2 regions of the Arthrobacter sp. ASL1 genome follow, and region 1 is predicted to be linked to the other one. Evidence: riboswitches for the same ligand, from Rfam matches in the RefSeq annotation. Region 1 holds a riboswitch; the other holds the start of a gene.
What was found. Region 1 has a riboswitch for S-adenosylmethionine ahead of AC1MEQ_RS05995 (hypothetical protein). Riboswitches for the same ligand answer to the same signal wherever they lie in the genome.
Positions count from the first base shown of each region.

Region 1 (3,552 bases):
GGGCGGGTGCGGGCCCGTTGCGACGCGTAGGGCGGTGACCAGCGAAGAAGGCACCTCGGATGGTCAGCCGGCGTGAGGTCGATATGGGTCGCGCGCGTCCCGGTCACTCGGTGAGGGGTGGCAACGGTGTCGACAGCCCTTCGATGCGGACGGGCAGTAGGTCGTCACCGCGCAGCATGGTGCGGAGCAACCGCCGCGACTCCCACCGGAGCGACAGAGACGCTGGGTCCCGCCGCAGAACCAGACCCCCGTTGAGAGTCGCATGCCGCTTCTGCAGATCACCCAGCTCCTCTGCACGCAGCAGGGCGACCGTACTACCCACAACCTGATCGACCAGGCGGACCAGCGAGGAGGGGCCCCTCAGGTCGGAAGCGACGACGCGCTGCTCGCTCGCGGCGAGGATCGTCCTCTGCGCCGCGCGTGTCACGACCAGAGGACGGGACGGCCCGTCCAACAGGCCAGTCAGCACGTCCGCCGCTGCGTCAGGACGACCGGTTCTCCGCGCCGCCGCCTGCATCCGCCGCAGGCGGCCCGGCTCACGGAGCACCTCGTCGATCTTCCAGCCGATCGTTGCGGCGGTGTTGCAACGAACGGCGGCCCCCTGCTCCATCAGGTAGTCGCCGTTTCGGACCTCCTGACCCGGGATAGGTTTCACCAACACCATGGGCAGCCCCGCCGCCATGCACTCCGACGCCGTCAATCCGCCCGGTTTGCCCACGAACAAATCGGCGCGACGCAGCAGTTCCGGCATCTTGTCCGTGAAGCCAATCACGCGGTAACGGTCGCCAGCAGGCTCCACCAGCTGCTCGATGCGCCGACGCAGCGCGTCATCGTGTCCACACACGACCGTGGCCGTGAATGCGGACCGCATGTGCAGCGTCTGCTGCACCACGGCGACGGCGTAGTCACCACCTTTGGCCCCCGCGGAGATCAACAGCTTCGGGGGCTCGTTGGCGTCGCGCGCGGGCGCTGTGTTCGGCTTCACCGCGATGGGGATCCCCGTGGCCGTGATGCGGTCGGTCGGCAGACCAAGCGCGGTCAGCTCGATCCTCGCCTCTTCCCTGGCCACGAAGAGCTGGTGGAACGCGCTCGTCAGCCACAGGCCTTGGAAGTCGTAGTCCGTCGTGACGACAGCCGTCTTGGCGTCGATCACGCCCCGAAGGAGCAGGGTTGCCAGCAGCTGGGCCGGCAGGAAGTGCGTGCACACGATCGCCGTCGGTCGGAACCGCTTGATCGCACGGACCACCGGAAAGGCATTCACCCGAGTCCAGGGGTCGATCGGGCCGCGGCGCCGGAAAGGCGGGTCACTCGCGTCATAGCCCCACTCGACCAGCCACGGCAGGCCCTCGACCAGGACGAAGTACCCCTTCCCCAACACGTCTCGGTAGAGCGCGCTACTGACCTGCAGCACGTCCAGCACCTGCACCTCGGAAATGTCGGCGCGTGCGGAGCACGCCTGCTGTACTGCCGCCGCAGCGCTGTTATGCCCCGATCCCACCCCTGCGGACAGGATCATCACGCGCTCACCCCCGGCGGTGTTGGAACTCCGTGCCGACGTCTTGCGCATGGGGAAAGAGTAGCGGACCGCATGATCTTCCACCGATCCACATCTACTGGCGGATACCATTCGCGACAGGGCCGGCAGGAATTGGGCGACTTGGCCGGGTCTGCACCATGGGCCCACCACCGTCCACGTCAGCCCAACCTGGGCACCTGGGCCACGGAGCTCGCGGAGTTCATCGGCGAACCGGTATTCCTGTAACCGCCGCGAACGCCGCCGCCAGCTGCGCATCGTGCACCAGCCGGCACGGTTCCAGCGGGCCGGGCACCAGCTGCACGTAGGACCGCCCGGCACTGATACGCGGATCGGCCGGCAGTCCCAGGACGCCGGTGCCCGGATGCCAGTGGCAGACCGCCGAGCCCACCAGCGGCAGCCGGGAACCGGCGTCGTGCCCTGGTGCCGGGACGGTGCGACGCACGGCCGCCCAGAGTGCGCCGACGTCGTGGTGGTGGCCGTGCCAGCGTGCCCCGGACGGGCAGGCCATGGTCAGCGACTGGGCCGGCAGGTCGAAAAAGACGGTGACCGGAATCCAGCCGGTGGCATCCGCGAGCAGCCCGGGGCGCGTGGCCGGTGCAGGCGGCAGGTGACCGGGCGTACCGGAATGGCAAACGGATTCGATGCGGGTGCGGGACAGGTGGCCCATGGCGTGCCTTTCGCGTGCTCTTGCCCGACACCGTGCGCGCCGGGCCGCTTCGTCATCCGAACCACCCGTGAAGCATGGGGTTGGTGTACGGCCGGGTCGGAGCCCGTGCGTGGCCGCAGCTCGTGAAGCTTTCACCAGCCTAGCGGATCCGGCCCCCGGGGTAACTTCTTCGCCCATGGCGTACACGGTTTGCGTTGGCCGTCCGCGTGGGATTGGCTGGGGGAAAGACTTTAGCCGGGTTGTGCCCGGCGCCCGAAGGAGTGATCCGCGAATGACCGTCCCCGCAACTACCCGGCCGCCGCGCCCGCTGGTGGTGCTGGAGGTGGTGACCCGGCGCAAGATCGGCAAGCACATGGTCCGCCTGACCCTGGGCGGCGAGGGCTTCGCCGCGTTCCGCAACAAGGACGCCACCGACAAGTACGTCAAGCTGCTCTTCGCCGATCCAGCCCTGGGCCTCACCCCGCCCTATGATCTGGACGAGCTGCGCAGCGTGCTGCCGCCCGAGCGCATGCCGGTGCGTCGCACCTACACCGTGCGCAGCGTGAATGAGGCCGCGCAGACCCTGCAGATCGACTTCGTCGTGCACGGCGAGGAAGGCATTGCGGGACCGTGGGCGAACCATGCCAAGCCCGGCGACCTGGTCTGCTTCTCCGGCCCCGGCGGGATGTACCGCCCGGCGTCGGAGGCCGGATGGCACCTGCTGGCCGGCGACGAATCCGCGCTGCCGGCCATCGCCGCGGCGCTGGAGGCAATGGACCGCTCCGCCGTCGGCGAGGTCTACGTCGAGGTCGCCGAGGAGAAGGACGAGGTCAAGTTCAAGGCCCCCAAGGGCATGAACGTGCACTGGCTGCACCGCGGCGGCCCGTTCACCCCGGAGAGCACCAGGCTGGCCGCAGCCGTCATGGCCGGCCCTTGGCACGACGGCGAGGTACAGGTCTTCGCCCACGGTGAGCGCGAGATGGTCAAGGCGCTGCGCCGTTACCTCGCGGACGAGAAGGGCGTGGACCGCAAGGCGCTCTCGCTCTCCGCGTATTGGGCGTTCGGCCGGGCCGAGGAGACGTTCCAGGCGGAGAAGCGCGAACCGATCGGGCAGATCTTCCCCGACGAATCCGGTGTCCAGAACGCCGTCCGCGGCTGACCCGGGATTTGCCGGCCTCGGCTCCGAACCCGCAACGCACGGAATGGACTCGCTAGGGTAGGTGGATGATCGTTTCTTCGGTGGTTCTGCTGGTTGTCTATGTCGGGCTTGCCGTGGTGGTGGTGGGATGCGCCAATGGACGCATCGGCGTCAACCCGGTGGCAGGGATCCGCACGTCGACCATGATGGCCAACGAACAGACCTGGCTGG
Region 1 is NZ_CM155284.1:1,261,821-1,265,372, reverse strand. Features, by position in the region: gene AC1MEQ_RS06005 (beta-glucosidase family protein) at 1-38, shown strand, start outside; gene AC1MEQ_RS06000 (MGDG synthase family glycosyltransferase) at 104-1,567, opposite strand; gene AC1MEQ_RS05995 (hypothetical protein) at 1,737-2,204, opposite strand; SAM riboswitch class IV at 2,216-2,332, opposite strand; gene AC1MEQ_RS05990 (siderophore-interacting protein) at 2,476-3,342, shown strand; gene AC1MEQ_RS05985 (SdpI family protein) at 3,408-3,552, shown strand, end outside.

Region 2 (3,552 bases), 900 kb from region 1:
CTCGGACTGCCACCACGTGTCGACCATCGGGATGCCGGCGTCCGGGTCGCCGGGGACCAGGGAATCGCGGCCGACCTGGGTGCGCAGCCAACGCCAGGCCTCGGGGTTCACCGCCTCGCCGACGGTGCCGGCCAGGCGGATGGACGAGAGGTCATGCTCGGTCGGGATGCCGTCGGGGAACCAGCCCATCAGCGAGCGCACCAGGGTGGGGGCGGTGTAGTAGCTGGTCACGGAGTAGCGTTCGATGATCTCGAAATGCCGGCCCGGATGCGGGGCGTTGGGCACGCCCTCGTAGATGACCTGCGTGACGCCGTTGGACAGCGGGCCGTAGATCTCGTAGGTGTGGGCGGTGACCCAGGCCAGGTCGGCGGTGCACCAGTGGACGTCGGCGTCGCGGCGGGCCGGGTCCGGGTTGGAGAAGAGGAACTCGTGGCTCCAGGAGGCCTGGGTGAGGTAGCCGCCGGTCGTGTGCACCAGGCCCTTGGGCTTTCCGGTGGTCCCCGAGGTGTACATGATGAACAGCGGCGTCTCGGCGTCGAACGCCTCGGCGGCGTGGGTGCGTGGCTGGGTTTCGACGACCTCGTGCCACCAGAGGTCCCGGCCCGGCGTCCAGGCGATGTCGGAGCCGGTGCGGCGGATGACGAGCACGTGCTCGATCGCGTTGTCACCGGCCACGGCGGTGTCGGCGTTGTCCTTCACCGGGACCGCGGTGCCGCGGCGGAACTGGCCGTCGGTGGTGACCAGCAGCTTGGCGCCGGTGTCCTCGACCCGGAACCGCAGCGCCTCGGCGGAGAAGCCGCCGAAGACCAGCGAGTGCACGGCGCCGATACGGGCGCAGGCCAGCGTGATGACGATGGTCTCCACGAGCACCGGCAGGTAGATGACGACGCGGTCGCCTGCTTCGATGCCCAGGGCGGTCAGGGCGTTGGCGGCCTGGGAGACGAGTTCGGTCAGCTCCGTGTAGGTGACCGTGCGGCGGTCCCCGGGCTCGCCCTCGAAATGCAGGGCGACCTTGTCGCCGCGGCCGGCGGCGACGTGCCGGTCGGCGCAGTTCACGGCGGCGTTCAGCTTCCCGCCCTCGAACCAGCGCAGTTCGGGGCCGCGGCGGGCCTGCGGGTCTACGGGGGTGGCGCGGTGGGTGGTGTGCCAGGGTTCGGCCCACTCGAGCCGGGCGGCGGCGGCGGCCCAGAAGTCGAGGCGCTCGGACTCGGTGGCGAAGACCGTGTCGGGTCCGACGTCGGCCAGGTCGGGGGTGGCGGTTGTCTGAGCGGGGGCAGTGCGCATGAAATCAGCTCCATCGGTCATGGCGGAAGCACCTGTGCCGGAAGCCGCCGCACCCGGGGGTGCTGCGCCTTCCCGCATGGTTGCTGCGGCGTCACGGAGCCACGTCTCTCGGCCGCTCGGGATGGGTTCCCCTCCACTGAAGCCCACCGGCCGCCGGAGGGGCAACTTCCGTGACGCGTTGCGAAATATTTCATCCGGCACGCGCCGGGGGTGTTGTCGTTGAACATTTATCGCGAAAAACCCCGAAATCACCGCCATCGTTCGATGCGCGCGGGTGGCTGGGCGGCTGCGTCCGGGGGCATGCGCCGGGACGCCACGGGGGAGGTGCGGTTGGCATCGGGGGCCTTCGTGTGGCCCAATGGAACCAGTAACCATCCAGAGCGGCCGAGAGATCTGGCTCGATGACGCCGCAGCAACCCCTTCCCGATTCACCCGGGAGGAAGGTGCTCACGCCGGAACCGATGGAGTGATCTTCAATGTCTGCCGTGCCGATCGAGGACGTGGCCCCCCGCCATTTGCTCAAACTGACCCCCGGGGTACCCGCCGATGCCCGCTACGACGAACTCGCCGCGATCTTCCGCCCCGTGTTCGCCCGCATCGCCGAGGGTGCCGCAGACCGCGACGCCGGCAGGATCCTGCCGATCGAACAAGTGGGCTGGCTGAACCAGGCACGCTTCGGTGCCCTGCGGGTGCCGCGCGAGGCCGGCGGGTTCGGAGCCTCGTTGCTGGACTCCTTCCGGCTGCTGATCGAGCTGGCGGAAGCCGATTCGCAGATCGCCCAGCTGCTGCGCTCGCATATCGGGTTCGTCGAATCCGTGCTCCTGCTCGAGGACGCCTCCGTGAAGGCCCGCTGGTTCGCCCGTTTCGTGGCCGGACAGATCGTCGGCAACGCCTACACCGAGCGCGGCGGCAACGACCTCGGCCAACTGAACACCGTCGTCGAGCCGACCGGGACCGGGTGGCTGCTGACGGGGGAGAAGTACTACTGCACCGGGACGATCTTCGCCGATTGGGTCGCGGTCACAGCCACCGCACCGGGGGTGCCCGGCCGGCACGTCGCCGTGGTCTCCACCAGGCATTCGGCAGTGCAGATCTTCGATGATTGGGACGGGTTCGGCCAGCAGCTCACCGGCACCGGATCCACCCGGTTCACCCGCGTCCCCGTCGACACCCTGCTCGATCCGGCAGTGCTGGAAATCCACCCCGAATCGGCAGTCTTCCAGCTGGTCCTGCTGGCCGTCCAGGCCGGGATCGCCCGCGCCGTGCTCGCCGACGCCCGCACCCACACCCAGCTGCGCACCCGGGCGTTCAGCACCGGCACCGGCCTGGCCTCCCGGCACGAGCCGCAGGTGCTGCAGGTCATCGGGGAGATCTCCGCGACCACTTTCGCGGTGGACTCCATCGTGCTGGCCGCCACTGCAGAGCTCGAGACGGCCATCGGCCAGCCCGGGCTCAGCGCCGCCGAGCAGTACGCGGTCTGCGAGCTGGCGGCCAACCGGGCACAGTCAGCCGTCCAGCCGCTCGTCCTGGGCGCCGCCACCGCGCTCTTCGACGGGCTCGGCGCCTCCTCGACCTCCACCCGCTGCAACCTCGACCGCCACTGGCGCAACGCGCGCACGGTTGCCACGCACAACCCCGCCATGTACAAGTCCCGCATCGTCGGCGACTACGAGGTCAACGCCACGGCGCCGCGCAAGCTCAGCGCCGTCGGTGACCTCAAGACCCCCGAAGGAGAACAATGAGCACCACACCGGAACGCCGCTACGTCCGTCTCAACGCGTTCGACATGAACTGCGTGGTCCACCAGTCGCCCGGCCTGTGGCGCCACCCGCAGGACCAGGCCTGGCGCTACAAGCAGCTCGGCTATTGGACCGAACTGGCCAAGACGCTCGAGAAGGGGCTGTTCGACGGACTCTTCATCGCCGACGTGCTGGGCACCTACGACGTCTACGGCTCCACCAACTCCGTGCCGCTCTCCGCCGGAGCCCAGGTCCCGGTCAACGACCCCTTCCTGCTGGTCTCGGCGATGGCTTCGGTCACCGAGAACCTCGGTTTCGGCGTCACCGCAGGCACCGCGTACGAGCACCCGTACCCGTTCGCCCGCCGCCTGGCCACGCTGGACCACCTGACGAACGGCCGCATCGGCTGGAACGTCGTCACCGGCTACCTGCCCTCGGCGGCCCGCAACATGGGCCAGGAGGACCAGCTCGAGCATGACGAGCGCTACAACCACGCCGACGAATACCTCGAGGTCGTCTACAAGCTGCT
Region 2 is NZ_CM155284.1:2,159,496-2,163,047, reverse strand. Features, by position in the region: gene acs (acetate--CoA ligase) at 1-1,284, opposite strand, end outside; SAM riboswitch class I at 1,653-1,752, shown strand; gene AC1MEQ_RS10170 (acyl-CoA dehydrogenase family protein) at 1,761-3,026, shown strand; gene AC1MEQ_RS10165 (LLM class flavin-dependent oxidoreductase) at 3,023-3,552, shown strand, end outside.
Region 2: another riboswitch for S-adenosylmethionine. It lies ahead of AC1MEQ_RS10170 (acyl-CoA dehydrogenase family protein); the one in region 1 lies ahead of AC1MEQ_RS05995 (hypothetical protein).